DNA from 4 places in the Solibacillus sp. FSL K6-1126 genome. Region 1 is predicted to be linked to each of the others. Evidence: riboswitches for the same ligand, from Rfam matches in the RefSeq annotation. Region 1 holds a riboswitch; each other region holds the start of a gene.

The links. A riboswitch is a leader RNA that binds a small molecule or an ion and turns the genes downstream of it on or off. The one in region 1 is predicted to bind S-adenosylmethionine.
Region 2: linked by a shared signal. The riboswitch ahead of MHH44_RS19330 (bifunctional homocysteine S-methyltransferase/methylenetetrahydrofolate reductase) and the one ahead of MHH44_RS02340 (O-acetylhomoserine aminocarboxypropyltransferase/cysteine synthase family protein) in region 1 are both predicted to bind S-adenosylmethionine.
Region 3: linked by a shared signal. The riboswitch ahead of MHH44_RS16050 (methionine ABC transporter ATP-binding protein) and the one ahead of MHH44_RS02340 (O-acetylhomoserine aminocarboxypropyltransferase/cysteine synthase family protein) in region 1 are both predicted to bind S-adenosylmethionine.
Region 4: linked by a shared signal. The riboswitch ahead of metK (methionine adenosyltransferase) and the one ahead of MHH44_RS02340 (O-acetylhomoserine aminocarboxypropyltransferase/cysteine synthase family protein) in region 1 are both predicted to bind S-adenosylmethionine.

Annotation. Positions count from the first base shown of each region.
Region 1 is NZ_JBBOPD010000001.1:477,549-485,911, forward strand. Features, by position in the region: gene MHH44_RS02325 (lysoplasmalogenase) at 1-541, opposite strand, end outside; gene MHH44_RS02330 (hypothetical protein) at 711-2,390, shown strand; gene nfsA (oxygen-insensitive NADPH nitroreductase) at 2,633-3,367, opposite strand; SAM riboswitch class I at 3,614-3,728, shown strand; gene MHH44_RS02340 (O-acetylhomoserine aminocarboxypropyltransferase/cysteine synthase family protein) at 3,845-5,149, shown strand; gene MHH44_RS02345 (hypothetical protein) at 5,339-5,737, shown strand; gene MHH44_RS02350 (homoserine dehydrogenase) at 6,382-7,368, shown strand; gene MHH44_RS02355 (hypothetical protein) at 7,422-7,652, opposite strand; gene MHH44_RS02360 (EamA family transporter) at 7,770-8,363, shown strand, end outside.
Region 2 is NZ_JBBOPD010000001.1:3,880,347-3,888,709, forward strand. Features, by position in the region: gene metH (methionine synthase) at 1-3,354, opposite strand, end outside; gene MHH44_RS19330 (bifunctional homocysteine S-methyltransferase/methylenetetrahydrofolate reductase) at 3,347-5,191, opposite strand; SAM riboswitch class I at 5,294-5,391, opposite strand; gene hemG (protoporphyrinogen oxidase) at 5,478-6,863, opposite strand; gene MHH44_RS19340 (chemotaxis protein) at 7,011-7,502, opposite strand; gene MHH44_RS19345 (tetratricopeptide repeat protein) at 7,645-8,363, opposite strand, start outside.
Region 3 is NZ_JBBOPD010000001.1:3,205,987-3,214,349, forward strand. Features, by position in the region: gene gltB (glutamate synthase large subunit) at 1-392, opposite strand, end outside; gene MHH44_RS16035 (LysR family transcriptional regulator) at 511-1,413, shown strand; gene MHH44_RS16040 (MetQ/NlpA family ABC transporter substrate-binding protein) at 1,535-2,341, opposite strand; gene MHH44_RS16045 (methionine ABC transporter permease) at 2,500-3,168, opposite strand; gene MHH44_RS16050 (methionine ABC transporter ATP-binding protein) at 3,161-4,189, opposite strand; SAM riboswitch class I at 4,335-4,437, opposite strand; gene MHH44_RS16055 (thioredoxin family protein) at 4,499-4,801, opposite strand; gene MHH44_RS16060 (toprim domain-containing protein) at 4,809-5,135, opposite strand; gene gcvH (glycine cleavage system protein GcvH) at 5,225-5,605, opposite strand; gene MHH44_RS16070 (arsenate reductase family protein) at 5,686-6,042, opposite strand; gene MHH44_RS16075 (acyl-CoA dehydrogenase family protein) at 6,366-8,150, opposite strand; gene MHH44_RS16080 (acetyl-CoA C-acetyltransferase) at 8,207-8,363, opposite strand, start outside.
Region 4 is NZ_JBBOPD010000001.1:3,117,217-3,125,579, reverse strand. Features, by position in the region: gene MHH44_RS15455 (metal ABC transporter solute-binding protein, Zn/Mn family) at 1-915, opposite strand, end outside; gene yidD (membrane protein insertion efficiency factor YidD) at 1,019-1,252, opposite strand; gene MHH44_RS15445 (hypothetical protein) at 1,249-1,407, opposite strand; gene MHH44_RS15440 (Dps family protein) at 1,611-2,054, shown strand; gene MHH44_RS15435 (transposase) at 2,183-2,491, shown strand; gene MHH44_RS15430 (NUDIX hydrolase) at 2,557-3,024, shown strand; gene MHH44_RS15425 (alpha/beta hydrolase family protein) at 3,008-3,811, shown strand; gene pckA (phosphoenolpyruvate carboxykinase (ATP)) at 3,922-5,508, opposite strand; SAM riboswitch class I at 5,708-5,823, shown strand; gene metK (methionine adenosyltransferase) at 6,087-7,283, shown strand; gene MHH44_RS15410 (gamma carbonic anhydrase) at 7,400-7,912, opposite strand; gene MHH44_RS15405 (alpha/beta hydrolase) at 8,166-8,363, shown strand, end outside.

The DNA.
Region 1 (8,363 bases):
CAAACATAAAACGGTTAATAGCCAAAACCGAATCCGACATGATAAAGAGGGTGGCGCCGATGACAGCAAACTTACTGCCTGTTCGGAACGATGTCCATCCCATCGTTAAAATTACTAAAATATAAGCAGTCACTGCAATGGCGAGTACAGCATCTCCTTTTTGAAGAAGACTTCCTGCAATCCAGAACATCATAACCGCACCATATAAAGCTAAAAAAACCTTTACGTACAGTGGTGTATTCTGCTGATTTGTAGAGCGGAAAGCAAAAATATAGAAAATATGACCGACCAGAAAAAAGCTCAGTCCAATAATGAACCACTGCAATGTATAGTCGCCAACCGCACAGAAAATTAAACCAATAGAGATCAGCCAGTAATATGGTGATTTCACATGTACTTTCGTTAAAAATGCGAGCACTATAAGGAAAATCATTGGCAAAAGCTTAAAGACCATTTTTAATGAACTATCGATCGTTTCAAAAAAGAACACATAGTACAAGCCAAGCCCGAAGAAAAGTAAAATCAGAACTTTACGTGCCATCTATTAACCCCCAAGTAAAAATATTTATATAAAATTACTGTAAAACCAAACTATCATTTTATAAAAATGCAATATATGCTCTATTATGCCAGAAATTATGCAGTTTTACTTGTTTATGAATCTTTTTGGGAGGTTATTCGTACATAGTAAGTAAGAGAGGGTGATTGTTATGGGACAATTATTGCTAATAACGGCAATTGGATCACTTTTGATCACATTATTATTAATGCCGTTATCAAAGAAAGTTCGCAATAAGGAGCTTTCATCAAAAACATTTACGAGCTTATTCATTACGACATTTATTGTAAGCTTTATATCAGTATTCTTAACAGTATATATTTCAAAAATCGATCTAAGCTGGACGATTTTTTTATACGTAATACCTGTTGTAGCCATTATTGGGGCAATATTTGCTGTTGGTAAGGAGCAAAAAATTAAATCAGCCATCGTGCTTGTCGGCATTATTGGGATCGGCTATTTAGTAAGTGCACCATTTTTAAATGCAAATGAAAAATTCAAATCTTCAGAGATGAAAGAAAAAACGGAAATTTCGTCGTTTGATGAGACGAAAACACCGGCAAGTGTACCGCCAAAATTTGTTAAAAACAAAATGAAAAAGGCGTTTGGACAGGTGCCAAACACGAGCTATTATGAATTAGGAAACCTGCAAATTCAAAAAGTAAATGATCAGTATGTTTACATTGCACCTGTAGAGTTTTCAGGATTCTTTAAATGGTTCAACGGAAAAACAACACCTGGTTATTTCACGATGAGTGCTACAGACTCAAGCGATAATCCAAAGTTTGTGAAGGCTGAAATGAGCTATGTTCCATCTGCTTATTTAAATAAAAACCTGGAGCGTCATATTCGTCTTCAAAATCCATCATTAATTTTCTACGGAGATCCGCAGCTTGAAATTGATGAGGATGGTAAACCGTATTACATCCGTTCTTACGGGGAATTTATTTCGGCACGTAACGGCTTTGATGTAAAAGGGGTTGTACTTGTTGATGCAGAGACGGGTGCAACAGAGAAAATCGCGATTGCAGATGTACCGGCATTTATCGATGGTGCGGTATCACCGGAAGCGGTAAGTTTGCAAAATAGTTATTACGGTAACTATGTGCACGGGTTCTGGAACAGTCTAGTCGGTAAAAAGGATGTTAAGTTGCCGAGCGATGAAGGTACGGAAGCAAATGTAAGCCCAATCTTTATGGAAGATGGGGAAATGTATTATTTCACTGATTTTACAAGTCCGAAAGAGGGCGTTGACTCGATGCTTGGTTATGCATTAACACATGCACGTACCGGTGAAGCGACGTACTATACCGGAAATCTGGAAGAGTCTTATATGGATTCCCAAGGGGCTCTTGAAATTATCGAGAAAAAGTTCATCGAAAAAGAATGGGAAGGTGAAATGCCGATCCTTTACAACTTCTACGGTGAAGCGAGTTGGCTGTCAGCTGTACTCGATGCGAACGGATTCCTGCAAAATTACTTTATCGTGTCAGCAGCAAATCCTGAAATTTCGGCGTATGGTACAACACCAAATGAAGCGTTAAGACTTTATAAAACAGCGCTAAGTCGTGGCGGAAGTACGGTAGACGGTACTTCAAATGCTGAAGAAGCAAAGGCGACGGTAAAAGTTGTGCGTGTTTATAAAGAGCGTGTAGGTGATTTCACGATCGTATCATTCCTGGCAAATACAGGTGAAAACTTCATTGTTTCTACAGAAGTTGCACCGTTTGCAATTTACTTACAAGAAGGCGATCAGGCGACCATTACGTATGCGAAAACAGGGGAAGATTTCCAGCCTGTGAAAGCATTGCAAATTGAAGGATTGAAATAAATAAAGCAATTTGGGCAGAAGTAGAAGTACCGCTGGATAAGAAGAAAACCCTTATTAAGAAACGGATACTTTGTAAAATTGATTGGAATGTAGGGCGACTCCGGCGGGAACAGCACGACGCCTGAGACTACAGGCTCAGGCCGTGCCCGCGGAAAGCGTCCCGGAATGGAAATCAATTTTTAACGCTCAGCAAAAAATGCTATTTTTCTCATAGAGAAAAATAGCATTTTTGGTTTATAAGCCTACTTCCAAGTGAAACCTTGTGAAGCGAGAAACTCTTTCATATGTGGACGATTTTGTTCTACTAAGTAATCAGCCATTTGCTTCGTCCATGTTGCCGTCTTTTGATTTGAAGATCGGCTGCTGTAATAGTCTTCCATAATGCCATCATACTCATCTAGAAGCGTATCGTATTGATCAAGATCATAGCCATTTTCATGCAATACCGCAGCTACTGGTAAACGTGGTTTTGTTTCATTGCGTTTTGTCGGTGTACCAATCGTCATCGCAAATAGCGGGAAAACATATTCCGGTAAATTGAACAGCTCGCTAATTTCCTTAGGATTTGTACGGGCACCGCCAATATAGCAAATGCCATAACCCATTGATTCTGCTGCAATAACAAAGTTTTGCGCAAATAATGCAACATCTGCTACACCTACAAGCACGTTTTCAGCCGTGTCAGCAGAAATATCGACTCCGTGCTTTTGACCAGCTACCTGCAAACGTTTGAAATCTACGCAAAATAAGAAAGAGGCACCAGCTGTTTTGAATTGGAATTCGTTTTTAGACAGTTCACCCAGTTTAGTTTTCTTTTCTTCATCCGTTACCCAGATAACACTGTATGCCTGCACAAAATGCGAGCTTGCCGCCATTTGTGCTGTTTCGATTAAATCGATGACAGTTTCTTTTGAAATTTCCTCACCTGTATATTTGCGAACAGATGTGTGACTGCGTAATAATTCTTTTGTATTCACGTGAACATCTCCCTTTTATGTAATAAAAATCTTAATGGTATATCCTTCAAGCTTATTTTAGTCAATATTTTAGTTGAAGTCGATTATAAGCGTCTATTCAATTCATAGGGAGGAAATTTTTGCATATCGTTAAATACAGATAAGAGTAATCAGAATAGAAATCTGAAAATTTTAATTTTTTTGTGTTGACATATCGGATTAGTATGTTTTATACTGAGACTCAACGATGGAACACAAATCACATAACTCTTATCAAGAGCGGCGGAGGGAATAGGCCCTGAGATGCCCGGCAACCAGTAAGTGATGAACTGACTAAGGTGCTAAATCCTACAAAATGGACAATCATTTTGAAAGATAAGAGGAGGCAAACTTGCTCATGCGCAACCCTCTTCTTAACTGAAGAGGGTTTTTTTCATTTAAAAAATCCTCCTCAAAAACACCGATTTCACCATCGATTAAATTTTTGGGGGTATTAAAATGACAAATTTAAGACCAGAAACATTATTATTACACGGGGGTCAAAAGCCAGACCCGGAAACAGGAGCAATTGCAGTTCCGGTTTACCGTACAACGGCCTATGCATTTAATGACACAGCTCATGCGCAACGTCTATTTGCATTACAGGAAACAGGCAATATTTATTCAAGAATTATGAACCCGACAGTCGGGGCATTTGAGGAACGGGTTGCTTTATTAGAAGGGGGCACAGCTGCAGTAGGGCTTTCATCTGGCGCAGCAGCAGTAGCATTTTCTATTTTAAACGTAGCCGGTGCAGGGGATGAAATTGTAGCGGCAGGTTCACTTTACGGTGGGACATATAATTTATTCGCGACAACATTGCCTCGCTACGGCATTACAGTAAAATTCGTAGATGAATCAAATCCTGAGAATTTCCAAGCGGCAATCACTGATAAAACGAAGGCAATCTTCGCAGAAATTATCGGAAATCCAAGCTTGAAAGTACTGGATATTGAAGCGGTAGCAAACATCGCTCATGACAATGGTCTTCCTTTATTAATCGACAGCACATTTGCTTCCCCATATGGAAGTAATCCGATTGAATTCGGCGCGGATGTTGTCATTCATTCTGCAACAAAATGGATTGGCGGTCATGGAACGACGATCGGCGGGATTGTCGTTGATGCCGGTAAATTCGACTGGACACAAGGAAGACATCCAGGGTTTACAGAACCCGATACTTCATACCACGGTCTAAGATACGGAATTGACACAGCAGGCGCTGCATTTGCGACAAAGCTTCGTGTTCAACTATTGCGTGATTTTGGTCCAACATTATCTGCTGACGCGGCATTTAATTTCCTGCAAGGACTTGAAACGCTTCATTTGCGTATTGTCCGACACAATGAAAATACACAGAAAGTTGCAGAGTATTTAAGAAACCACCCATTTGTGGAGTACGTGAATTACAACGGCTTTGAAGATTTTGCGACACATGATTTAGCGAAAAAGTATTTGAAAAACGGCTTCGGATCAATCATTACGTTCGGAATTAAAGGCGGACGTGAAGCTGGCCGCCAAGTAATCGATAACGTGGAATTGTTCTCACATGTAGCGAACGTTGGCGATGCCCGTTCATTAATTATTCATCCTGCGAGCACAACACACCAACAGTTATCTGCGGAAGAATTAAAAACTGCCGGCGTATCGGAAGAGCTCATTCGCTTATCGATCGGGTTAGAAGCAGCGGAAGATATTATCGCGGATTTAGAGCAGGCATTAGCGAAAGTTGCAGCGGAAATTGGAGTAGAAACAAACGCATAATGCTTTAAAAAAGGCTTAGCTTTTCCCATTCGAAAAGCTAAGCAATTTTTAGAAAATTAATCCCTACTATTTTTATAAGTTTTATTGACAAATTAAATACCTAGTAATACAATTGGGATAATTATATTACCAACCGGAAAAATTTAAAGTGATGTTGCAGCATCATTGGAAGAAAAGGAGTTGTTCAACATGGGGAAAGTATACAGTGCACAAAACGTTGCAGCCTATATTATTTATGAACTAAATGACGTAAAGGAATTTGTGAACGCTTGTGCGATCCAGCAAATTTTGGCGGATGTGAATACAATGTGGCAGCATGTTTTCGGACACAGTGCTTTCTCAGAACAAGCTCACGATCTTGCCACAGCGGGTTATGTTATAAAAGAAGTTGCCGAGGAATACAAAATTCATGGTACAGCCCATATTTTATCGCCAGCTAGAGAGTGGTTCTTAAAATATGGGGAATTTCAGTTAGTAGAGCGCCCATACGCGGTCCCTGACTTCTCGGCAAAAGAGGAAATCGTCATGACCAAGATTTTAACTGCCTATCGTTTACGGGCATATAATGATATAAACGTGGCAGTATAAAATAATTCCGGAACACTAGCGAGCCCCCTTGCTAGTGTTTTTTTATTTGGTGATTTTTTTACACGGTGTATATGGTTTATTAGAAGTATGAAAACGATTATTAGAAGAAATTTTGGGGATATTAGAAGAAATGTCGATGTTATTAGAATTTGGGTGAATTTGAAGGTTGGGTACGCTTATTTTCCGGGCAGGAAATGGTTGTTGAAACCGGTGTTTGCGATTTATTAGAACAATGATGAGCGATATTAGAAGAAGTGTGAGCGATATTCGCAAATTGAGTGTGGATATTAGCAGATTGCGACCCCATTTTAGAACATTAACCGGTTATATTAGAAGATCGCAATTTTATTAGAACATTTCAAAATATATTAGACGATTTCTGAATATATTAGAACATAACAAAACTCTCTCAACTACTTAGCCCAAAACACAAGTAGTGACTGGAAATATTAACATCATAGTCTCCAAATTAGCTCTTAAAAAATAAAATTTGAATGAATATTGACCGTTTACAGTAAACAAATGTCCTTCTAGGCGAGATTATCCTTGTTTTCATGTATTATATAGGATAGAATTTTCTTTAAGATAAATTTTTTGAATTATTCGTTAATATATGCGTGTTAAGAATTTGGAGGAGAAAGGCAATGGCAACAATCAAGGCAGCGATCTTAGGATTTGGCACAGTAGGTCAGGGAATTTACCATATTTTAAATGAAAAGAGGCAGGAGCTTCGCGAAAAGCTGGGTGTTGAACTGGAGGTCGCGAAGATTTTAGTAACCGATGCAAGCCGTGAGCGTGTACCGGGCACAAAACATTTAATGACGGAATCAATGGATGACGTACTGGCGGAAAATAATCTGCAAGTTGTATTTGAAGCGATTGTAAATGAAGAGCCTGCATTCACTTACTTAAAACGTGCTGTTGAGGCAAAATGCCATGTCATTACAGCGAATAAAGTAATGCTTGCAAAACGGGGCGAGGAGCTCGAAGCATTGGCGAAAGTAAATGGTGTATTCGTCGGCTTTGAGGCAACGGTAGCAGGTGGTGTGCCTATTATTAAAACAATGAAAAATATTCTTCTGGTCAACGAAGTAAGCTGCGTTCAAGGAATTTTAAATGGAACAACAAACTATATTTTAACAAAGATGCGTGCAGAGGGCTGGAGCTTTGAACAAGCATTAAGAGAAGCACAGCAATTAGGTTATGCAGAAGCGGATCCATTTAACGATGTATCGGGTCAGGATGCATTTAAAAAGCTGATGATTTTATCGAGCCTTGCATTTGGGGAACAGCCAAATTGGGCAGAGGTAGAAGTGATCGGAATCGATACAATTTCATCAGAACAAGTAGCGGAAGCAACAGCGCAAGGTCTTCGCTATCGTCATGTGGCAGAAGTGGAAAAACTCGAAGACGGTACAATTCATGCAAAAGTGGCACCACTACTCGTGAACAATGAACATCCGCTTTATCCTGTAGATGATGTGTTCAATGCGGTGACGATGGAGACAAACTATATCGGAACATTATCCGTAATTGGGCCTGGCGCCGGGATGTATCCGACAGCAAGTGTAATGGTAGAGGATTATGCTGAAATTATCGGGAAACGTGCAGGGTTTACAGTCACTATTTAATAAGAAGAGATTAAAAAGAAGCGAACTCGATGAACGAATTCGCTTCTTTTCTATTAGTCCTCATCTTTTATATCGACATCTTCGGGAATCGGAGTGTTTTTCCAAATTTCAATTTCTTCTTTAATTCGTTCGAGTTGCTGATGGTACGTATCAAATTGCGCACTATTAATTAAAAAGTGTTCACCATCATGTACTGCTTTAATGCGACCGGCATAAATGTACTGTAAAACCTGATGTTCAGGCATGCCTATATCTGCTGCAGTTTGTTCTACTGTTTTAAACATCATGATGCCTCCTTTTTAGTTTAAGTTAATCTTATTATAAATCGATTTCAACAAAACTTCATCTCGTATGGACTTCTAACGTATGATAGCATAATTAATAAAAATGGGGTGTAGGATGTGAATATTTTACCGTATTTGTTTGTGCTTTTGGCCGCCATGCTTTGGGGGACGGTCGGAACAACACAAACCTTTTTAACGGAAGGGATTTCTTCGTTTGCGGTAGCATGTGTAAGGTCGGGTATTGGCGGAGGCATTTTACTGCTTGCGGTTTTGGCGATGAGGAAAATTTCCTTTCGTAACTGGTCATGGAAGTGCACCATTTTAGCGGCGATCACGATTGCTCTATTCCAAAGTCTGTTTTTCACATCTGTCTGCTTTACAGGAGTTGCAGTAGGAACGGTCGTAACAATCGGCAGCGCGCCTGTATTTGCGGGATTCATCGAGTGGGTTTTTTGGAAAGTGCGGCCAACTCTAGTATGGGCAATTGCAACAGTGCTCGCCATTGTCGGCTGCCTGCTGTTATTTATGAATCAAGGTGAGACGGCGATCAACCCGCTTGGCATAGGGTTAGCATTGGCTGCAGGTTCCATGTTTGCCCTTTATACGAATGTGAGTAAGCAGTTGATGAAACGGGAAGAAACATTGCCTGCTGTTGCAATGACTTTTTCAATTTGCGCCTTATTTTTATTGCCGCTTGCAGCAAAAGACGGT
Region 2 (8,363 bases), 3.4 Mb from region 1:
TTCTGTTAAATGTACGCCAATCTTTTCCGGTTTTAATAAAGAGAACAGCTTCTCCTGATCTTCCAGGTTCGGACACGCCGGATAGCCAAAGCTGAATCGCTGCCCTTGGTATTTTGCCGCAAATCGATCACGCATCGTAAAGTCTGTTGCATCCGGGAAGCCCCACTGGTCACGGATTTCCTGGTGGATACGCTCCGCAAATCCTTCCGCAAGTTCAAGTGCAGTCGCTTGTAATGCATGGCTTTCCAAGAACTTTCCTGCTTGTTTCAGTTCATTTGCTTTTTCACTTACCCCTTTACCTGCTGTAACGACCATTAACGCAATATAGTCCATTTCACCGCTGTCTACCGGCTTTAAATAATCCGACAAACATAAAAATGGGGCTGCTTGCTGGCGAGGGAATGTAAAGCGTTTGATTTCAGTTTTTGCATCGTCCGGGCTGTATACGACAACATCATCGCCATCGGATTGCGCCGGGAAAAATTGATACATTCCAGAAGCACTTAATCCGCCGCTTGTTAAATAACCATTTACTAAATCCGTTAATAAAATCGCGCGTTCATCTTGGTCTGCAAGCAATTGTTCCAAGTTCCCTTTAAGCCCTAAATGGTGTCCGATCAATGTACGCATATTCACATACGGATGTAAATGGGCTACCGAATAATCCGGTTTAATATGCGGTACTAAATCTTTTGGCTTCCATACCGCCGCATCCCCAACTGTTCGTACCGGCTTTTCGAGAACCGCCACCGCTGGACGTGCCGCACGTTTCGCATCTGATTCCAGACGCTTTTCTCGTGCATCGCGCAGTTCTTCTATGAATACATGACGCTCGTTAGTATTCATTAAGCGATTCGCCTGTTCTAAACCTTGCATTGCATCTTTTGAATAGATTACCGGTCCATCATACTGATCGGCAATTTTCGTCTCAGTAAAGCGACGTGACAATGCCGCGCCTCCTACTAATATCGGAATATCAATACCGGCTTCTTTAAAGTCTTGTGCCGTAATGACCATTTGCTGAGCCGATTTTACAAGTAAACCTGACAATCCAATAAAGTCGGGTTTTTCTCTTCGAATTGTTTCAATCAGCTGTGCAGGTGTTACTTTAATCCCTAAATCTACAACACGATAGCCGTTATTGCTTAAAATAATGTCGACCAGGTTTTTCCCGATATCATGAACATCGCCTTTTACTGTCGCCAAAACCATTGTCCCTTTATTGGCACTCGTATCGCCCTTCTCCATAAACTGCTCTAGATGAGCGACCGCTGCTTTCATGACACCGGCACTTTGTAGCACTTCCGCTACAATCAACTGGTTTTCGTTAAACAGCTTGCCGACTTCCGCCATCCCTGCCATTAATGGTCCATTAATAATATCAAGCGGTGTATCGAATTTTTCGAGTGCTGCATTTAAATCTTCAATTAACCCTTCCTTCGTACCTTCCAATATGTAATACGCAAGACGTTCTTCCACTGTCGCCGGTAATTCTTTTACGACTGCATCTTTCTTTTTATCACGGTAAAAGTCAGTAAATACAGCGAGTGTTTCATCATTTGTATTGAAGATTAAATCGTTCGCCAGCTTGATTTCTTCTTCAGGAATCGATGCATAGCGCTCCAGTTTTTCAGTATTTACAATCGCATAGTCCAAGCCTGCTTGTGTACAGTGATATAAGTACACTGCATTTAATACTTCACGTCCAACTGGCGGTAAGCCGAACGAAACATTACTTACACCGAGCACTGTTAAGCAGCCAGGTAAATGTTCTTTAATGAGGCGAATTCCTTCGATTGTTTCTTCAGCGGCACCAATATATTGCTCATCACCTGTACCTACCGGGAACATTAACGGGTCAAAGATAATGTCTTCTGCTGACATGCCCCATTTTTCTGTTAAAAGCTGAAAAGAACGCTTCGCTACTTCAAGCTTTTGCTCACGTGTAATAGCCATTCCAGTTTCATCAATCGTACCGACAACAAGTGAAGCCCCATATTTTTTCACAAGTGGCATAACAGCATCGAAACGCTCTTCTCCATCTTCCAAGTTAATCGAGTTAATAATGGCCTTCCCTTGCGAAAACTTCAGTGCGACTTCCATTACTTTTTCATCTGTAGAGTCAATTACAAGCGGTACTTTAACTTTTTTTACAACTTCCTGCATAAAGTTTTTCATATCTTCTACTTCATCGCGGTCAGGGTTTGCTAAACAAATATCGATGACATGTGCCCCGTTTTTTACTTGTGCACGTGCAATTTCTGCAGCTTCTTCAAACTTTCCGTCAACAATCAGGTTTTTGAATTTACGTGAGCCAATTACATTCGTACGCTCCCCGATAAATAATGGACGCATCGATTCATCATATTGCAATGGCTCGATACCTGATACGACATGTCCGTGCGTTACATCTTTCGGCTCGCGTGGTTTATAGCCATCTACAGCTTCACGGATCGCCGCGATATGTGCTGGCGTTGTACCACAGCAGCCGCCGACGATGTTCAACCAGCCTTTTTCTGCAAAGCCTTGCAGTTTTTTCGATAATGACTCCGGTGTTTCATGATAGCAGCCTTCCTCGTCCGGTAAACCGGCATTCGGATAACAGCTAATATAACCATTTGAAAGCTCTGCCAATGAACGGATATGATCGGTCATAAATTCCGGACCTGTTGCACAGTTCAGTCCGACAGACAACGGCTTAATATGCTCAATAGAAATATAAAATGCTTCAATTGATTGCCCGGCAAGCGTTGTTCCCATTGGCTCAATTGTTCCTGAAATCATGACAGGCAGCTCTTTGCCAAGTTCCTCAAATGCACGGTGAATGGCAATCGTTCCTGCTTTAACATTAAGCATATCCTGGGAAGTTTCCATTAAGAGCAAATCCGCTCCCGCTTCAATTAGTGCTTTTGCCTGGATATAAAAGTTTTCTTCCAGCTCTTCAAATGTTATACCGCCTGTTACCGACAATGTTTTAGTCGTTGGCCCGATTGCACCTGCGACAAAGCGCGGCCATTCTGGTGTCGAAAACTCTTTTGCAGCCTCTAGTGCAATTTCAACCGCCCGCTTATTAATTTCAACTGCCTTGTCACCTAAGTCATATTCATCCAACACGAGTGGTGTTCCACCAAACGTATTGGTACAAATAATATCAGCGCCTGCAGCTAAATAGGCACGATGAATTTTACTCAATACATCAGGTCTTGTCAGTACCAGGTTTTCATTACAACCGTCTAAGTCTTCTCCGCCAAAATCTTCATATGTTAGGTTTTCTGCCTGAAGCATCGTCCCCATGGCACCATCGATGATAAGTATTCTTTTTTGTAATTGCTCATGAATCGGGTGATTATACATTCGACTGAACTCCTTTACTTTCCACATCATATTGTTTTACATAGTCCATTAATTCCAGCGTCATATCATAGCGTAAAAACGGTGTAATTAAATAAATACCGTTAAAGTATTCACATGCTGTATCGAGCAGCTCTTTAGCAATCGCGATTCCTTCTGCTGTCGATGCTTCCTTGTCATCCCCACAGGCAGCCATGCGCGCAAGTACTTCATCGGACAGTTTAATGCCCGGTACTTCATGATGTAAAAATTCCGCGCTGCGTGAAGATGTTAGTGGCATAATCCCGATATAAATCGGTGTTTCCAAATGCTTCGTCGCCTCATAGATTTCGATAATCTTTTCTTTCGTATAAACCGGCTGTGAAATAAAGTAATCTGCTCCATGCTCGATTTTCTTTTCTAAACGGGCTACAGCACGGTCCAGTACACGAACATTCGGATTAAAGGCAGCGGCTACCGAGAAATTTGCCTGTTTACGCAGCGATTTCCCAGTAAAAGAACCACCTTTATTTAACTGCTTAATTAGAGAAATCAGTTCCATTGATGAAACATCATATACGCTCGTCGCCCCCGGGAAATCCCCTACTTTTGTCGGGTCCCCTGTCACGACAAGAATATCATGAAGTTCCAGTGCATCAAGTCCCATTAAATGTGACTGAAGCCCAATTAAATTTCGGTCACGGCATGTCAAATGCGGCAATGAACGAATTCCTTGCTCTTTTAAAATCGCAGCCATCGCGATATTACTGATGCGCGGTGAAGCAAGTGAGTTATCAGCCATCATAATGACATCGGCTCCTGCTTTAGATAACTGTTTTGCCCCTTCTACAAATCCGTCAATTTCCAGATGACGTGGCGTATCCAGTTCCACTATAACTGAACGTTCACGTTTTGCTTTTTCGTGGAGCGGCTCCTGTTTACGTGGCTCCGGAATTCGGACAAATTGTGTATGGCCGGGTTTTTCTTCTTTTGTTTCAATTGGCTGCATATTCGCCAAACGTTTTTTTACGGCTGCAATATGCTTCGGTGTCGTCCCGCAGCATCCGCCAATTAAACGGACACCTTGGTTTACGAGTTCAACTGCTGCACGTGCGAAATAATCGGTTTCCGACTCATAAACTACTCGACCATCTTCAATGTCCAATAATGATGCATTCGGATAAGCTGATAAAAAAGCTTTATTCGGTAAATTAACCCCTTCAAATGCCTGAATTGTATGGAAAGGACCTAATCGGCAGTTACTCCCAACAATATCTGCACCTAACCTTTCCAAGTCTTGAAACGCTTCATTTAACGTCATTAAATTTTGAAGGACACCCGGTTCCTGCATCGTCACTTGAGCAATGATCGGCAAATCGGTCATCGAACGTAATAGATGGACACAATGCGATAATTCTTCAAAATCGTAATACGTTTCCAATAAAAATCCATCCGGTTCACCTGCTAGTAATACTTCCGCCTGTTCTTGGAACGCAGCTAAAATTTCATCTAATGTTGCATCACTTTTACGAATTCCCCGAATACCACCGATTGTTGCCAGAACATATTGCCCATCCAGGGAAGCTGCCCGCTTTGCGATCTTTAACGCTGCTTCATTAAACTCCTTCACACGACTTTCATAGCCATAACGTGCAAGCTTAATACGGTTAGCTCCATATGTATTGGTCTGAATAATATCTGCACCTGCCGCAATATATTCACTATGAATTTTCTCTATAATATCAGGACGGGCAATATTCATTTCTTCATGGCAATAATCCAACCCATATGAATAAAGAAGTGTCCCGATTGCTCCGTCGGCTGTTAAAACCCGTGTTTGTAATTCTTCAAGTAAACCCATTGCCTTCACTCCATCATTTACAGTATTTTCAGTATTTTAACGATACAAAAAAGCCTTCTTTCATTAAAGAAAAGAAGGCATAGTAGTTATCGACTTAATCCCTTCTCATCTTCTGGCATTCGCCACTGGATTTAGCACCTGACTTAATGTTGGTTGCTGAAGTTTCATCGGGCCAGTCCCTCGACTTCTCTTGATAAGAAATAATATGAATTTTTGAAATATTTAAATGAATCATAACGTTATCTAATACGTCCGTCAATACCCTTTAGCTGAATGAAGTATTTCTTTACATAATTCGACTAATAATGTGTTCAGCTGTTTTTTTGCCGTTTTGAATACAAGCACCGATTCCTACTCCGAAATAGGCACATCCCGCTAATAGAACATTCGGGTAATCCGTTGCCAGTTGCTGTATAACTTTTGATAAGGCTTCATTATGCGCCAAATCATAGCGCGGCATTTGGTCAATCCACTTTGTTACATTAATGACAGTTGGATCCGCTTCAACACCTAAGCTGAGACGAATGTCTTCCAATGCAACTTTTGTCAGTTCTTCATCTGACATGGCTGCCAACTCTTCATAGCGCGGATTAATATCTTTATAAAACAAGCGAACGAGTAAATTGCCTTCTGCTGACGTATGCTTCCATTTACGGCTCGTCCATGTCGATGCATTACAAACTAAATCACTATTATGCGAAACGATAAAGCCGGTACCATCAGCCGGTAATATATCGTCCGGTACATCAAAGCCAACATACATCGTTAAAGTAGATGCCGTCGTGAACTTTTTCAGCTGTTCCTCTAATGAATCATCCTGTATTACATGACGTACCGTCTCATTTGGAACGGCCAGTACAACAATATCTGCCAATATTATTTCATCTTCCAGCACGACTTCATATTGCTCACCTTTTTTTAGAATTTGCTTTGTTACTGTCTTTCTCATGAATTCAACTTCCGGCAGCTGTTCTTCTATACGATTGATTAATGCTGATAAACCCGGACGGAAAGAAATAAACTTCTTATTCGCAGCTTTTTCGAATTGCTCGCGATGTGCCTCGAAGCCTTTAATAATCGATCCGTAGTTGTTTTTATAATCCACTAAATACGGCAATGTAGATGCCAGGCTTAATTGATATAAATCGCCTGAATAAACTCCTGCCAATACTGGGGCAATTTGCTTTCGAACAATTTCTTCACCTAAAAAATATTCTAAAAACGTACCGATAGAGCTTTCTTTAGTAAATTTAGTATTCGGGATTTCTAAATCTTGAAGGGCCCTCTTCTTTCCTTCTTCTGAAATTAACGTACTCGACATGAGCGATTCTACACTCATCGGAATACCGAATGTCGAACCTGCCGGAATAGCATACAGCTCGCTATTCGTATGAATGTAGGAAATACCTGTTTCGTTATAGACAAGCTCTGATTCAAAATTAAGCTCCTTAACAAGCTCCAATACCCCTGAATGGCGTGCTACAATTGAATCAGCCCCTGTTTCCATAATAAAACCTTTATCGTATTCGGAATGAATTTTTCCGCCTAAATATGCGTTCTTTTCAATCAGTATTAACCGTGCTTCCACGTTTTGCTCATGCATTTTATTTTTCAGATAATGCATCGTACATAGCCCGGTAATTCCTCCACCTACAACTACTACTGTTTTCATATCCATTCTCTCCTATTTCGTTCGCTTCTCTTCTTATAGTATAAACTTTTTCATACGAAATATGGTCAGCTGGGTATTACAATTTTCAGAACCTCATAAGAAAAGCCACCCTCCCTCGACATATTCCCAGGTAGGATGGCCTCTATTTTACTTATAAGAAAGTTGCTTTGTCAGGGAAATTATTTCTGCTTCCAAAGATGTAGAACGTTTATCAAAATAGCGTATACGTTCATTGCTGCGGTTTTCTAAATGTTTGTTAAGATCTAGCATATTTACAGCGTCGCTGGCAAATAGCTTTAAAGTACGAACACCAGATTCAATTTTCCGAACTTCTTTTCCATATACAAGTGCGGTATTGTCTGTTGTTTTACCTTTTTTCAATTCCAAAATATTCATATTAATAAGCTCATCAATTTGATCGTAACGTTTGTTTTGTTTATCAGTCATCATTTGAATTTTTTGTTTGTATTTAATAACATCTTTATGGTCTAATCCAGTTTGGACATAGCTTTTTAAATATTCGACAATTGTACCTAGCGTCGTCAGATTCTCTCGCTGTTCTAATAGCATTTGTTGTAGTTTTTGAATACTATCCTCATTATGATCAGAAGAGAATTGTTGGACTGTAAACATATACATAAAAATTCCCCCTTCTTAATACTTTCCCCTTATAATATATTTCCTATTTTCCATTAAAATTAAACCTATATTTATCAATGAAATAGGTCTAATTTATGACAAGGAAATAGAAAATCAAAACTTTTTAGTATCTATTACATTATTATTCATATATATCGTTATTTAGAACTTTTAGCTTTTCTTGCCACTTGGCAGCTTCTGCTATATCCCTCTGTTCGTAGTATCTTACTACTTTTTTTGTTGCTTCCATGTCTCCCAGCAAGCTTGCTTTTTTATAGTAATGGATTGCTTTTTCATTATTTCGTGCTACCCCATGACCATTTTCATAGCAGTAGCCGATATTAAATGTTGCATCAACATGAAACTGTCCGCTCGCTTTTAAAAACCATTCCAACGCTTTTTCATTATCTTGCTGTTGACCGAGCTCTCCTGAAAAATAAATCATACCCATTCGGTACATTGCTTCTTCATCTTGCTTTTCTGCACTGCGGGAATAGTAAGCAAAGGCTTGTGATTCATCACATTCGGTACCCAATCCTTTTTCATACATGATACCGAGTGTAAACATTGCTTCAGCAATACCGAATTGCGCAGCCATCTTAAACCAGCTGAGCGCTTGTTGCTCGTCGACTGCTGTTCCCTCACCGTTCAAATACATATCTGCTAAATTATTCATTGCATCAGGGTGGCCTAAATGTGCAGCACTTTTATAAAGTAAAAATGCCTGCTGCTCACTCCCTTTTTCACCAAGCTCCTCAAAATAGCAGTTTCCCAGTTCATACATAGCTTCTCTGTTCTGCTGCTCACTCGCCTTGCACAGCAATCCGTACATTTCGTCATATAGCCCATACTCTTTATATA
Region 3 (8,363 bases), 2.7 Mb from region 1:
GTCGGAGCAGTTCGCCAGCCGATCAGTTGCTGATTTTCCTGTCCAATTAATTCATTCATCTTTTCTTCAATTTTTTGGCGTTCGTTTTCATTTTCCGTGAAAAAAATTTGTCCTACACCATATTCACCCATTTCAGGTAAATTAAGTTCCGCGCAGTTTTGTTGAAAGAAAGCATGTGGGATTTGAACTAACAGCCCTGCTCCATCACCTGTCTTGCCATCTCCGCCACGTCCAGCACGGTGTTCTAAACGACATAACATTTCTAGCCCTTTTTTTACAATCTGATGTGAAGGTATTCCTTTTATATTTGCATACATGCCAATTCCGCATGCGTCATGTTCAAATTCAGGATTATATAACCCTTGCGCTTTTGGTAACTGATGAAAACTCATATCCATTCCCCCTCATTCTTTCAATACCGTATTTACATTTTAAAGTTTTCGAAATAATATAAACAATATATAGTTTGGATATAAACAATCTACTTTTTAGATGAATGGGGTGGAAATAGTGGAATTAAGACAGTTACGTTACTTTGTAGAGGTGGCAGAACGCGAGCATATTTCTGAAGCTGCGGAGCATTTACACGTTGCCCAGTCTGCAATCAGCCGACAAATTGCCAACTTGGAAGAAGAACTTGGAACGCCGCTTTTTGAACGAATCGGGCGTAACGTAAAGTTGACGCCAGTTGGGAAGATTTTTTTGGAACATTGTATTACCGCACTCAAGGGAATTGATTTTGCTGCAAAGCAGGTAGAAGAATATTTAGACCCTGCAAAAGGTACAATTAAAATAGGTTTCCCTACAAGTTTGGCAAGCTATGTATTGCCGACCGTCATTTCTGCATTTAAAAAAGAATACCCGGAAATTTCTTTTCATCTACGCCAAGGGTCCTATAAATATTTGATTGATGCAGTCAAAAATCGCGAGCTGAATTTAGCTTTGCTTGGACCATTACCACCAAAAGACGAAGCAATCAATACAACAGTGCTGTTCAGCGAAAACATCCATGCTTTGTTGCCCGCAACACACCCACTAGCGAAAAAAGAATCGATTAACCTTGTTGATTTGCGTCATGATCAATTTGTACTCTTTCCTGAAGGTTATATTTTAAACAAAGTTGCCGTAGATGCATGCCGCTCTGTAGGCTTTATGCCGAATATCACTACCGAGGGAGAAGATATGGATGCATTAAAAGGGCTTGTGGCTGCAGGAATAGGTGTGACACTTTTACCAGAAAGTTCACTCTATGATTCAACACCGCGCATGACCGTCAAAGTGCCGATCACCATACCTAATATAAGACGTACAGTCGGCATTATTGCACCAACATCAAGAGATCTTGCCCCATCCGAACAAGTATTTGTCGACTTTATATCAAATTTTTATTCACGATTAACACGATTCCAATAAAAGGCTTGGATAGAAGTAGAAGCTTCATTAGATATGGAGAAATCCCATTTTAGGAAAGATAATTTTATGAAACGAAAAAACCATTTTCTCCCCAATGGAGAAAATGGTTTTTGGATTATTTTTATTCGCCTGAAACTGGTACTACAGAGCCGCCCCACTCTTCGACGATAAAGTCTTGAACTTCTTTCGAGCGTAATGCATCTACTAATGCTTTAATTTCTTTTGAATCTTCATCGCCAGATTTTACTGCAATGATATTTACATAAGGAGATTCACTAGACTCGATTGCGATTGAATCTTCCAATGGGTTAATGCCGTTATCGATTGCGAAGTTTGAGTTGATCAATACCGCATCGCCTTCTTCATTTTCGTACATTTGCACTAATAATTCAGCTGCAGTGTTTGCATCGAATTCGAAGTTTTTCGGATTATCTACGATGTCTTTTATTTCTGCTTTTGTTTTATCAATACCTTCTGCTAATGTAATTAAACCTTGTGCTTCAAGTAATGAAAGCATACGTCCATGGTCTGCCACTGAGTTAGAAAGTAAAATCGTTGCACCTTCAGGAAGTTCTTCTAAAGATGAATATTTTTTAGAGTAAATACCGATTGGCTCGATGTGAATACCGCCAGCATTTGCAAAGTCATAATCGAAATCTGCTTTTTGTGCTTCGAAGTATGGAATGTGCTGGAAGAAGTTCGCATCTAGATCACCGTTATCTAAATCTTGGTTTGGAAGTACATAATCTGTATAAGGTTCGATTTTAAGCTCAATACCTTGTTCCTCTAATATCGGTTTAACTTTTTCAAGGATAACTGCGTGTGGTGTATTCGATGCACCAACTACTAATTTTTCATCTTCTCCTCCACATGCTGCTAATGCAAGTACTGAAGCTCCTAAAATAACGCTTGATAATAACTTTTTCATTTGTTTTACCTACCCTTTTTTATTAGTTTGTTTTCGGCCCATCGAAACTTTTTCTATATTCTGATTATTTTTCGGATAGACGCGCACTTTTATAAAAGTTTGCGTCCATATTGTTTCGATGCACCAATATTTATAATTACGGCCTTACGAGCCACTAACTATCGTTTGTCCACTCTTGCTGTGATGAAATCCCCAATATATTGGATGATGAATACGACAACTAAAATCAATACAGTTGCCATTAAAGTCACATCTGTTCGGTTACGCTGGAAACCATCAAGGAATGCCAGGTTTCCTAAACCACCCGCACCAATGATGCCGGCCATTGCTGTATACCCTACTAAAGCGACAGCTGTAACAGTAATACCTGAAATTAATGCCGGTAAGCTTTCCGGAATCAGCACTTTCCAAATAATCGTAGAAGTTTTCGCTCCCATTGAGCGAGCCGCTTCTATAACACCTTTATCAATCTCTCTTAATGCAATTAACACCATGCGCGCATAAAACGGTGCTGCACCGATAATAAGCGCAGGTAATGCTGCATTGGCACCACGGATGGTTCCAAGTAAAAACTTCGTAAATGGAATTAATAAAATGATCAAGACGATAAATGGAATCGAGCGGAAAATATTCACAAGTGACCCTGTCAAAAAGTGTACAATTTTATTTGCCCATAATTGGTTGTCGCTCGTTAAAAATAAGACAATACCAATTAGAAGTCCTAGTATAAATGTGATGACTGTCGCAACAGCCGTCATATAAATTGTTTCATATGTTGCTTCGAGCATTTTACCCCAATCTACGTTTGGAAATAATTGATTAAACATGCTCAATCACCTCCGCCTGAATTTCTTGCTTCGCTAAAAAGCTTAATGCTTCCGCGACTGCTTTTGGCTCGCCATCGATATGAATAAACAATGTACCAAACGAACCGCCCGTTGTATTTGAGATTTTGCCATGCACTATATTAACAACTACGTCAAATTGCTTAATCATTTGTGAGATGACAGGCTGTTCTGTCGTTGCCGCTGCAAATGTTAATTTAGCGATTTTGCCTTCTGGATAATTGGCTAAAATCTGTTCCAGTGATGCTTGCGTTTCCTGTGTTTCACCAGAAGCTTGCGACACGAAGTTTTTCGTAATCGGTGCTTGCGGATGTTGGAACACTTGTAATACATCTCCCTGTTCCACTACTTTTCCGGCTTCCATAACAGCTACTCTGTTACAGATTTTACGGATAACATGCATTTCATGTGTAATGAGTACAATTGTAAGTCCGATGTTTTTATTAATATCAAGCAGCAATTCCAAAATTGAATCCGTTGTTTCAGGATCAAGTGCTGAAGTCGCTTCATCACATAAAAGCACTTCCGGATTATTTGCCAACGCACGGGCAATGCCAACACGCTGCTTTTGACCGCCTGAAAGTTGAGAAGGATACGCTTTCCCTCTTCCTTTTAAACCAACAAGTTCAATTAACTCTTCTACTCGTTTTTCACGATCAGCTTTTGAAACACCTGCTATTTCAAGTGGAAATGCGATGTTTTCTTCAACGGTACGTGACCAAAGTAAATTGAAGTGCTGGAAAATCATACTTATTTTTTGACGTGCTTCTCGTAATTTAGCCCCGGAAGCTTTTGCAATATCCTGACCACCTACAATGACAGAACCTGTCGTTGGCTTTTCCAAACCGTTCAATAGGCGAATCATTGTACTTTTACCGGCACCACTGTAGCCGATAATACCGTATATTTCTCCTTTGTTGATCGATAGGCTTACATTATCAACTGCCGTAAGCTTACCATTTTTCGTGTTATACACTTTTGTAATATTTTGTATATCAATCATCGGTTGTACTCCTTCTAAATTGAAATAACCTTCCTGCTATTTCAAAATCATGTTCTTTTTTCATCCAAAACATCCGCTGAATGAAAAAAACCTTTCTACCAAGACAAGTAGAAAGGTTTCACATACATTTATACGGTAAACCGTTCTCTCATCTTTCAAAGTTTACACTTTGTGTGAATTGGCACCTTTGCGTAATCGCTGGTTGCCGGGCTTCATAGGGCACTTCCCTCCACCTCTCTTTATAAGAGCAACGTTATTAAGTTTTATTATTATGAATGTTACTTTATCACGACAAAGTGACTACGTCAATTACTTTTTTAATATTTCATACAAAAACGGTACGGATTTAAATGCATAAATTTTATTCGTTAGTTCTCCGTTGTCTGAAACGATTAAACAAGGTACACTTTCAATTTTCAGTTCATAAGGTAAATCCCCTAAATAATTGATATTTGCCATACCAAGCGGGAGATCTGGTAGTAATTTCTCAATTACTTCCAACATTTTTTCCGATACTTCACATGTGCCGCACATAGGCGTATATAGGAAAAATGCTGTCTGATCATATTGTTGTACGTTTTGTTCCCATTGCTGTTGCGTCCATTGTTCCATTATACTGTCATCCTTCTTTTACTAAAAATTTTGCTCGTAGTAAAATATCCCTTAAGATTTTAGTAGGTGTTTTTTCTACTTCAATATATTCGTGAGGTATGATTAGCTGTTGTGCTTCAGGATATGCACGGTTCATCAGTTTACGTAACTTTTCACCGTTTTTATCTGCATCAAACATAGTGATAATTTCATCTTGCTCATAACCTTCTAATAAATCAATCAAATTGACTTCGCTTATTGTGCCATTTGTACAAATAATTGTCACGTCCTCTGCTAAAATCGGGATTAATCTCAACTTATCGGCACGTCCTTCGACAACAAGGCATTTTCCCATACGTACACGCTTCCTTTCAAAGTCACCTTTATGTATAGAATAACAAAAAAACACTAAAACCTTACTATAGAAGGCTTTAGTGTTTCATATTATTGTTCGATTAATGCAGTGTAAGCATCTGCGTCTAATAATTCTTCAACTTCCGCTTCACTTGTTAACTCAACAGTAACCATCCATGCATTTCCGTATGGAGATTCATTAACGTATTCTGGGTTGTCCAGTAATTCTTCGTTGATTGCAACTACTTTACCAGAAAGTGGTGCATATAGTTCAGAAACTGTTTTTACAGACTCTACACTACCGAATGGCTGATCCTTTGAAATCTCATCGCCTACTTCAGGTAATTCTACGAATACGATATCACCTAATTCAGATTGTGCGAAATCCGTAATACCGATTGTTGCCTTACCGTCTTCTATTTTTACCCACTCATGCTCTTTTGAATAACGTAATTCTTTTGGTGTGCTCATTCGAAAACCTCCATGTTATATGTAGTACATTCAAGTTCATTTTGCCATATTTCGTTCGGAAATACAATGTGAATAACTGTTTATTTCCAAGTTTCTAAGAAGTCAGACTCCTTAAATCCTAAAGTTAATTTTTTTCCATCTGTTACGATCGGTCGCTTAATTAACATACCATCTGATGCCAATAGCTCTAATTGCTCATCCTCGGACATTGTCGCTAATTTATCTTTAAGACCTAATTCCCGATATTTCATACCGGACGTATTGAAGAATTTCTTTAATGGCACTCCACTTGCTTCATAAATTGCTTTAATCTCCTCTTTAGATGGTGTCTGTTCTACGATATGAATATTTTCATAGTCCACACCTTGCTCATCTAGCCACTTTTGCGCTTTTTTACACGTTGTACATTTTGGATATTGAATGAATTTTACTGTCATGTAAGTACTCCTTTTGCCCTGGATTTTCCTATATTGTAACGGATATAGAAGGACAAATCAAAAATGTGTTCGTATTATTGGCGTTTTTATGAATATGGGTTTTATTAGAAGATTTGTGCCGATATTAGAACATGCTGGTCGTATTTTAGAAGAATGGTTTCGTTTATTTGAAACTTTGGCGGTCATATTAGAAGAAAGGAAACTTATATTAGAACTTCCGAGATATATTAGATCATGTAAAAATATATTAGAACATTTTACATTATATTAGAACAACATAGAAAAATCGGGTGCAGTGTCATGCACCCGACTATAGTATTTTATTAAACTACATACTTTTCTGCTTCAATTAATTTCACTGAAGCTTCACGTTTTTTCGGAATTAAGTTGTAAGGGTTGTTACGCGTTAATTTACGTAAAGCCGATAAAATCATACGTGCATCGTCACCTTCAACTGAAGCGATCAATGTTTCTTTTGCTTCTTTTTCGATTTCTGCGAATGCTTCCTGACAGAAAATTTGAGTGTAAAGGATTTTTTGTGCTGCTTTTTCTTCTCCGTCACGCTCGATTGCTTTTTGTGTACGGATTACTGCAGATTCCATTGCGTATAATTGGTTTGCAATGTTCGCGATGTTCACTAACAGCTCCTGCTCGGCATCCAGTTTTGCACCGTAGCGTTGTGCTGCTGCACCTGCTGCAAGTACTGCGATTTTCTTCGCATTTTTCACTAAATATTTCTCTTGCTCTAAAGCACCTTGGCCAATTTCTTCAGGCATAAGCATTAGTAGCTCGTTTTGCAGTTCTTGTGCTACTTGTAATAGTGGTAATTCACCTTTTAATGCTTTTTTCATAAATGTGCCTGGTACGATCATACGGTTAATTTCGTTTGTACCTTCGAAAATACGGTTAATACGAGAGTCACGGTAAATGCGTTCCACTTCGTACTCAGCCATAAATCCGTAACCACCGTGTAACTGAACCGCTTCATCCGCTACGAAATCCAGTGTTTCAGAACCGAATACTTTTGCGATTGAGCACTCAATAGCATACTCAGCGATTGCTGCTGCGATTGATTTGCCGTCTTTTTGCTCTTCATCGGATAACTGGCTTAAACGGTCTTCGAAGTAGCCAACTGTACGATAGTTTAAAGATTCTGATGCATAAATGTGAGAAGCCATTGATGCGATCTTTTCTTTCGTTAGGTTGAAATCCGATAATTTCGTTTTGAATTGTTGGCGTTGGTTTGTATAAGCAACCGCTAATTCAAATGCACGTTTTGATGCACCTACAGTACCTACTCCTAATTTATAACGCCCGATATTTAAAATGTTGAATGCGATAATATGACCGCGGCCTACTTCACCTAATAAGTTTTCTACAGGAACTTCTGCATCTTCTAAAATTAATGTACGAGTAGAAGATGATTTAATCCCCATTTTCTTCTCTTCCGGACCTACAGAAACTCCTGGGAATGAACGCTCAACGATGAATGCAGTAAATTTATCGCCATCAATTTTTGCGTATACAACGAATACATCTGCAAAGCCTGCATTAGTAATCCATTGTTTTTCACCATTTAATACGTAATGTGTACCCGCTTCATTTAATTTAGCAGTTGTTTTTGCGCCTAATGCATCCGAACCTGAACCTGGCTCTGTTAAAGCGTATGCTGCGATTAAGGCACCTGAAGCTAACTTCGGTAAATACTTCGTTTTTTGCTCATGGTTACCGAATAATACGATTGGTAATGAACCGATCCCTACATGCGCACCGTGTGTGATTGAGAAACCACCAGCAGGTGACATTTTTTCAGCGATTAATGCAGAAGAGATTTTGTCTAAGCCTAAGCCTTCGTACTCTTCCGGCACGTCAGCTGCTAGTAAACCTAAATCACCTGCTGTTTTTAATAGACGTACCGAGTGCTCGAACTCATGGTGCTCTAAGTTTTCAACTACCGGCAATACTTCGTTTGTTACATATTCCTGAGTTGTTTGAGCAATCATTTTTTGTTCATCTGTGAAATCTTCCGGTGTAATTACTCGGTTAATTTCCACGTCCTCGATTAAAAAGCCGCCACCTTTAATAATGCTGTTTGTTGTTTGTGCCATTGTAAATTCCTCCCTAGTTTCCTTTGTGATTTTTATTGTGTTGTTTCCCCAGACAATTAAAGAACTTCAAATACCCCTGCTGCGCCCATTCCGCCGCCGATACACATTGTTACGACACCGTATTTACCGCCGCGGCGTTTTAATTCATTGATTAACTTCACTGTAAGAATCGCACCTGTTGCACCAAGTGGATGGCCTAATGCGATTGCCCCC
Region 4 (8,363 bases), 2.6 Mb from region 1:
GATATCTTCCTTCGTTAAAACACTTAAATTATGCAACGTTAACGTTTCTGCATTAACTTCCTTTTGAATAATTTCCGTTAATTTTGAAGAAACATTTTGTTCAAAGAAAATATATTGGATATTTTCTTTATTTGCTAAATCAACAATTGCCGTTAATTCCTTTTGTGAAGGCTCACTTTGCGAATTTAAACCAGCTACAGGTACTTGATTGAAGCCGTAATGTCCCGCAATGTAGCCGAATGCAGCATGCGATACAAAGAATGTTTTTTTCGTAGTAGCTGCAGCAATTTCTTCAAAGTCTGAGTGCAATGCCGCAAGATCTGTTACTAATTGCTCGTAATTTGAATTGAATGTTGCTTCGTGTTCCGGTAAGGCTTTAACTAGTTCATCTTTAATCGTTAAAGCTAACTGCTGTGAAATAATTGGGGATAACCATACATGCGCATCGTGTTCTTCGTGTGCGTGTTCTTCTTCATGTCCGTGGTCATCATGTTCCTCATGCTCAGCATGTGTATGTCCTGTGGAAATATGAAGCTGATCTTCCGTTACATTGGCAGCTGTAGCAACTAATTTTACGTCTTCATTTGCCAAAGTCTTTTGCGCATTTTCAACAAAACCTTCTAAACCAAGACCAATGTAGAAAAATAAATCTGCATCTGCTAACGCCATCATATCCTTTTGAGTTGGTTCAAACGAATGTTCATTTGCACCTGCAGGATAAATGGAAGAAACATCAACAAACTCTCCACCGATTTGTTCCGTAAAATACTGCAATGGGTAAACGGTTGTATAAACAGAAAGGGCATCTTCCTTTTGCTGTGATTCGTTTGTGTCTTTTTTCGTATCATCTGCATTGCAGGCAGCTAATAATAAAACAAGTGTAAACATCGAAATGATTGAAAACCATTTTTTCATTAATTAAATCTCCTTAAATAGTAATTATTACGATTTGTATTTTTGAACATTTTCAATCATACAGGATTCAATAAAAAAAAACAATATAAAAAGCCTTCGAAAATTATTTTTTTTTCGAAGGCCATTTTTCTGGAACAGGATCGAAGCCACCAGGATGAAGCGGCTGACATTTTATGATTCGAATGATCGTCATGATCGATCCTTTTATTGCACCATGTTTTTGAATTGCTTCAATTCCATAGCTCGAACAAGTCGGGTGGAACCGGCAAGATGGTGGCGTCATAGGCGAAATATATTTTTGGTAAAGACGAATTAATCCGATAAATAGTTTTTTCATTGCTGTTTTTGCTCTCCATTTTTATAAGTCCGGATTGGTTTGGAATCATCGGTTTGCTTTAATGATACGCTGTTTTTCCGGGCAAGTAAAATAATAGAGAATGCAAAAATACCCATTATCGTTAAGATAATAATCAATACAATAGGTAAGCTCATTTTTTTCACCTCAACTTCCATTTTACAGGAAAAACCTGCGGTGAGTGTGAAGAATGATTGAACTAAATGTTTTAAGAAGTCGGATAACGGATATAATACAAGCAATGATACATTTCTAAAAATATAAGCAATAGAAAGATTTTATATCAGGATTAAAATTTCGTTATCGAAGTTTTAAATATAATTTATGAGGTGAAGGACAAATGGCAAAGAAACAATTAAACACACAATTAAATGATTTAGTAGCAACATGGTCGGTAATGTACACGAAGTTACATAATTACCACTGGTATGTAAACGGACCATCATTCTTTACATTACACGTCAAATTTGAAGAGCTTTACAACGAAGTAACTTTAAATTTAGATGAAATTGCAGAACGTATTTTAACGAAGGGCGGCAAGCCTGTTGCAACATTAAAGGAACATTTAGAACTTTCTCTAATTGAAGAGGCTTCAGGAAAAGAAGAAACAGAGGAAATGGTTTCTAAATTAATCGAAGACTTCAAAACAATTATGGGAGCTTTAAATAAGGCAATGGAAACAGCTTCAGAAGAAGGCGATGACCGTACAGAGGATTTACTGAATGCTCAATTCCAAAGCCTTGAAAAGCATACATGGATGTTAAATGCTTATTTAGGCAACTAATATTGGATAAAACGACTCCGTTTTGGGGTCGTTTTTTTATTGATCATTTGATGGAATGATTGCACGATATATGCTTCCAATGTATAAATGATTTTATTGCAGTCCACCTTAAATATGAGGTGAGAATAATGGAAAAAAATAATGTTTATGTATCCGTTGCCAATTTAACATGCAATTTGCATCCTGGATCTTCGTATGAATTTGTTTTAAAAATGGAACCGCAAAAGGCCCGTGTATTTATGAAGCTGTTTAATCAGATGCAACATCTGGAAGCGTCAAATGCTTTCCGTGCACATATGCCGTTTATTCCATATCATTTGGACAGATTAAATCATGAAATCGACCACCGACTTAAAAAGGTATATGCCCTGATTCATGAATTTGGAGACGAGGAAGCGAAAAAGTTCGTCGAGCAACTGCCATACTTTACTCGATAATTAGGCGATTTGATTGAACCGTAGACATCTGTTCGTTACACTAATAAGAGGAGTTGAGCGAAAAGATGTTTACATTTATCGATGAAAATAATTTAAAAGTAGATTTAAGATTTGATGAAGGTCCTTTCGAAGTTGAACCTAAGCATGTATTGGCCCTTGTACAATATGAAGGGAAATGGTTATGTACGATTCATCACCGTCGTGGTGTTGAGTTTCCCGGAGGCAAGCAGGAGCCTGGAGAGACATTATACGAAGCGGCTATCCGTGAAGTTTATGAAGAAGCAAATGTTGTAATAGAAGATGTAAAATGGTTTGCCTACTACATCGTGCATGATGACATTCCCTTTTGCAAAGCGGTTTTTACTGCCAAAGTAAAGGACATTGAACCTTTTACAGGAGATCATGAAACAGAAGGCATGTTATGGCTGACAGAAGAGGATTTGTGGAAGCAGCCGAATTTAAGTTTCTATATGCGGGATGCAGGAATGAAAAAGATGTTGCAGGAAGTGAAAAATCATGAACGACAATGGTAAGATTTTTTCGATACGCAATTACCCATCACCGAATCCCCATATCCGATTAGATGAAATTACGTATTGGTCACAAGGCCTGCGTGTAAAAGGATTATTGGCACGTCCACAAGCGGCTGGTACATATGAAGCGCTTTTATATTTGCGTGGGGGGCTCCAATCAATCGGTATGGTGAGACCGGCACGTATTGCCCAATTTGCGATGCAAGGCTTTGTAGTATTTGCTCCGTACTATCGCGGAAATCGCGGGGGAGAAGGTAAGGATGAATTTGCCGGTGATGACCGTTATGATGCAATTAACGGTATAGAAGTACTGAAGCATTTTATTCAAGTGGACAAAGTGAATCTGTATGGTTTTTCCCGTGGTGGATTAATGGTATTGTGGACAGCGATTTTACGTGATGATATTAAATCGCTCGTAACATGGGCAGGTGTATCGGATGCGACAGCAACATATTGGGAGCGGGTGGATATGCGGCGCGGCTTGAAAAGGATTGTTGGCGGTACACCAAATAAAGTACCGGAAAACTATGATGACCGGACACCACTACTTGAAATCGAAAAACTTCAAACTCCGGTACTCATAATTCATGGTACAGAAGATCAGCATGTGGATATTGAGCATGCCTATAAACTAGAGCAGTACTTAAAAAAGGAAGGAAAATCTGTTGAGACATGGTTCTCATCCGGATTAAAGCATCATTATCCTCCAGACTTGAACCGTGACACTGTGAAAAACTTATGTAATTGGATGAAACGCCAAGAAAGTAAGAAGTCTGAACAGAACTAGGAAAAAAAATAATAAGGGAAAACCTTATTTTATACAAAGTAAAAACAGCATTTTCCCCATAGAGGAAAATGCTGTTTGTTTTTGATTGAATAAAGTTGGTCATTAGTAAATTATACTAATGGGCCGCCTTTTTGAACGATTGCTTCATCAACATTCTCGAATTTCGTGAAGTTATTTTTGAACAGATCAGCAAGTTCAGCAGCTTTTTTGTCATATGCAGCTTTATCTGCCCATGCATCACGAGGATTTAATACGCTAGATGGTACACCTTCAACGGCTACTGGAATGTTTAATCCAAATACTGCATCTTGAGTTGTCTCAACGTTATTTAATTTACCATCGATTGCAGCACGAACCATTGCACGTGTATAAGAAAGCTTCATACGGCTGCCTACACCATATTCGCCACCAGTCCAACCAGTGTTTACTAGGAAAACTTGTGAACCGTGCTCATCAATTTTCTTACCTAATTGCTCTGCATAAACTGTTGCAGCAAGCGGTAGGAATGGAGAACCGAAGCATGTAGAGAATACTGGTTCTGGCTCTGTTACACCACGTTCTGTGCCGGCAAGTTTTGATGTGAAACCACTTAGGAAGTGATACATTGCCTGCTCTTTTGTCAATTTAGAAATAGGAGGTAATACACCAAATGCATCGGCTGTTAAGAAGACGATTGTATTTGGATGACCTGCTACTGATGGTAACACAATATTGTCAATATAGTCGATAGGGTAAGCGACACGTGTATTTTCTGTTAATGAACCGTCAGCATAGTCGCATTCGCGTGTTTCAGGATCTACCGCAACGTTTTCCAGTACTGAACCAAAGCGAATTGCATTATAAATTTCCGGCTCATTTTCAGCAGATAGGTTGATTGTTTTTGCATAGCATCCACCTTCAATGTTGAATACGCCGTTATCAGACCAACCGTGCTCATCGTCACCGATTAATTTACGATCTTTATCAGCAGATAAAGTTGTTTTTCCCGTACCAGATAGACCGAAGAATAATGCAACATCGCCACCTTCACCAACGTTTGCAGAGCAATGCATTGGGAAGATACCTTGTTCAGGCAATAAGTAGTTCATAATACCGAAGATTGACTTCTTCATTTCACCTGCGTACTCAGTTCCGCCGATTAAGATGATTTTCTTTTCAATAGATGTTATAATGAATGTTTCCGATCCTGTACCGTCTACTTCAGGATCTGCTTTGAAGTTTGGCGCAGATACGATTGTAAACTCGGCAACATGTTTAGCCAATTCGTCTGCTGTTGGGCGGATGAACAATTGATGACAGAATAGATTATGCCAAGCATATTCATTAATTACTTTAATGGATAATTGAGACTCTTTGTCTGCACCTGCAAAACCGTTGAATACATATAACTCGTCACGTTCTTTTAAGTAATTTACAACTTTCACATAAAGTTTATCAAATACCTCTGCAGAAATCGGACGGTTAACTTTGCCCCAATCGATTTTATTGTTGCAAATTTCTTCTTTTACTATATATTTATCTTTTGGAGAACGGCCAGTGTATTTTCCTGTTTGGGCACGTAATGCACCTTCAACAGTCAGCACGGCTTCTCCGCGTGATGTAGCTTTTTCAACTAATTGTGGAACAGATAATTGAGTTTTGATGTTTTCCCCGTTTAAAAGTTCTTTCAGCTCGTTAGCAATTTCTACCGAATTCATCTATTAAATACCATCCTTTTTTATAGTATTCCCTTATAGAGGGGAGTTGATTCCTAATTCAAAAATAGTATAACACATTAAGTGAAATAATCTATACTAATTGCAAATTATTTTTTCCGGAATTTTAAACATTGCGAAATACGTCAAAATTTGTTGACAGCACTTGTTTTTTTGCGTAAGATGTTTAATTGAACGGATACTCTTATCCCGAGCTGGTGGAGGGGCAGGCCCTATGAAACCCGGCAACCTGCGTATATTTTATACGTGTTGGTGCCAACCTGATGCAAGGGCAAAAATTCCCTTGAACGATAAGAGTGAAAGGTAACGAAACGTAATATCCTTTCCTCACGTGTGATGAACACGGCTATGAGAGAAAGGATTTTTTTTATTTTGTTTTACAATTTCGTGCTGAGCGAAAATTATATAGTTACAGCCTTTCAGACCCTCGTGTTAAAGCAAATATAGCTTGACGTTAAAAGGTAGATACGCATTAGCGTAATTGCTTTATATAACGGACATGGGTAATGAGTACCGTATCAATAAAAAACAATTGCCAAAGTGATTTAGGAGGAAATGACATGACAAATCGTCGACTGTTTACATCAGAAAGTGTAACGGAAGGACATCCGGATAAAATTTGTGACCAAATTTCGGATGCCATTTTAGACGCTATTTTAGCTGCAGATCCAAATGCACGTGTAGCTTGTGAAACTACGGTAACAACAGGCTTAGTACTAGTATCTGGTGAGATTACAACTTCTACTTATGTAGATATGAAAGGAATTATCCGTGATACAGTGGCAGAAATCGGCTACACACGCGGTAAGTACGGCTTTGATGCGGAAAACCTTGCAGTACTAGTAGCTGTAGGAGAGCAATCACCTGACATTGCACAAGGTGTTGACCAAGCATTGGAAGCACGTGAAGGTTCAATGACGGATGATGAACTGGAAGCAATCGGTGCAGGCGACCAAGGATTAATGTTCGGCTATGCATGTAACGAAACACCGGAATTAATGCCGATGCCAATTTCTTTAGCTCATAAATTAGCACGTCGTTTAACAGAAGTACGTAAATCAGGAGAATTGGAATATTTACGTCCGGATGGTAAAACACAAGTAACAATCGAATATGATGAAAACAATGAACCTGTTCGTGTGGATACAATCGTTATTTCAACACAGCATGATGAAGAAGCAACATTAGAACAAATTCAAACAGATATTAAAGAGCACGTTATTAAACCGGTTGTTCCTGCTCAATTATTGGATGAAGCAACAAAATACTTCATCAACCCAACAGGTCGTTTCGTAATCGGCGGGCCTAAAGGAGATGCAGGTCTTACAGGTCGTAAAATTATTGTTGATACTTACGGCGGCTATGCGCGTCATGGTGGCGGAGCATTCTCCGGTAAGGATGCGACAAAAGTTGACCGCTCTGCAGCATATGCAGCACGTTATGTTGCTAAAAACATTGTAGCAGCTGGCCTAGCTGACCGTGCTGAAGTGCAACTGGCGTATGCAATCGGTGTTGCACAACCTGTATCAATCGCGGTTGATACATTCGGTACAGGAAAAGTAGAAGAATCAAAAATCGTGAACTGGGTACGTGAGCTATTTGATTTACGTCCTGCGGGCATTATTAAAATGCTTGATTTACGTCGTCCGATTTATAAGCAAACAGCAGCATACGGACATTTCGGTCGCACAGATTTAAATGTGCCATGGGAAAGTACGGATAAAGCGGCTGAATTGAAAGCTAAAGCAGGAATTTAATATAATAAAAAGGAGCATCCAGTTTAATGGATAGCTCCTTTTTTATGATCTTATATAAGATTTCTTTTTAACAAGGTATAGATTTATAAGATTCAAAGAGGGGAATGACTGTTAAATTATTTTTGAAGTGATTTATAGTATTGCCCTTTTGCCACATATTCTGAAATTATCCGATCCATATCTGCGCGATCTTCTGCTGTCACTTCACGTACGACTTTTGCTGGGCGACCCATCGCTAAACAATTGGGAGGAATCACTTTTCCCGGTGGTACAAGACTGCCGGCACCAATAAATGCACCCTCGCCTATAACAGCCCCGTCCAGTATGATGGAACCCATACCAACTAAAGCGCGTTTTTTAATTGTACAGCTATGTAATGTAACTTGATGACCTACTGTTACTTCGTCTTCAATAATGAGAGGGGCAGCGGGACTTTGGTGAAGGCAGCTCAAATCCTGGATACTGACACGGTCACCAATTATAGTTTTGTTTACATCGCCACGAATTACCGTGTTAAACCAAATTGAAGTTTCGGCACCGATTGTTACATCACCGGTAATTGTGGCATAGTCTGCAATGAATGCAGAAGGGTGAATCGTTGGTATTTTATCCTTATAAGGGTAAATCATGTGCATTTCCTCATTTCTTCTATAAAATTGTAGATAAATCTATAGATATCGTAACAAAACGTGAAGATTTTTCAATTAACATTTCTTTTAGAACGGAATGTATTATAATTATACAAATAAATAGTAATATAATGATGCCGATGTTAAAGAAGGTGCAATATCGTAATTTTTTGATAATCGGCAAACTCATTCCTGAATTAAAGGATCACGTGTTTATGTCATAAAAATATTTTATATGTAAGGAGTATTGGCCATGTGGAAATGGGAAACAGAGCAACAACCAAAAGCCGTAGTCGTTATTCTTCATAGCGCATATGAACATCATCGGTGGTACGCATGGTTAATTGAAAAGTTCCGCAGCTCACACTTTCATGTTGTAATGGGGGATTTACCTGGACATGGAGAGCAAGGAAAGTATACAACGTATCATGATGAAGATTTTAAAGAATAT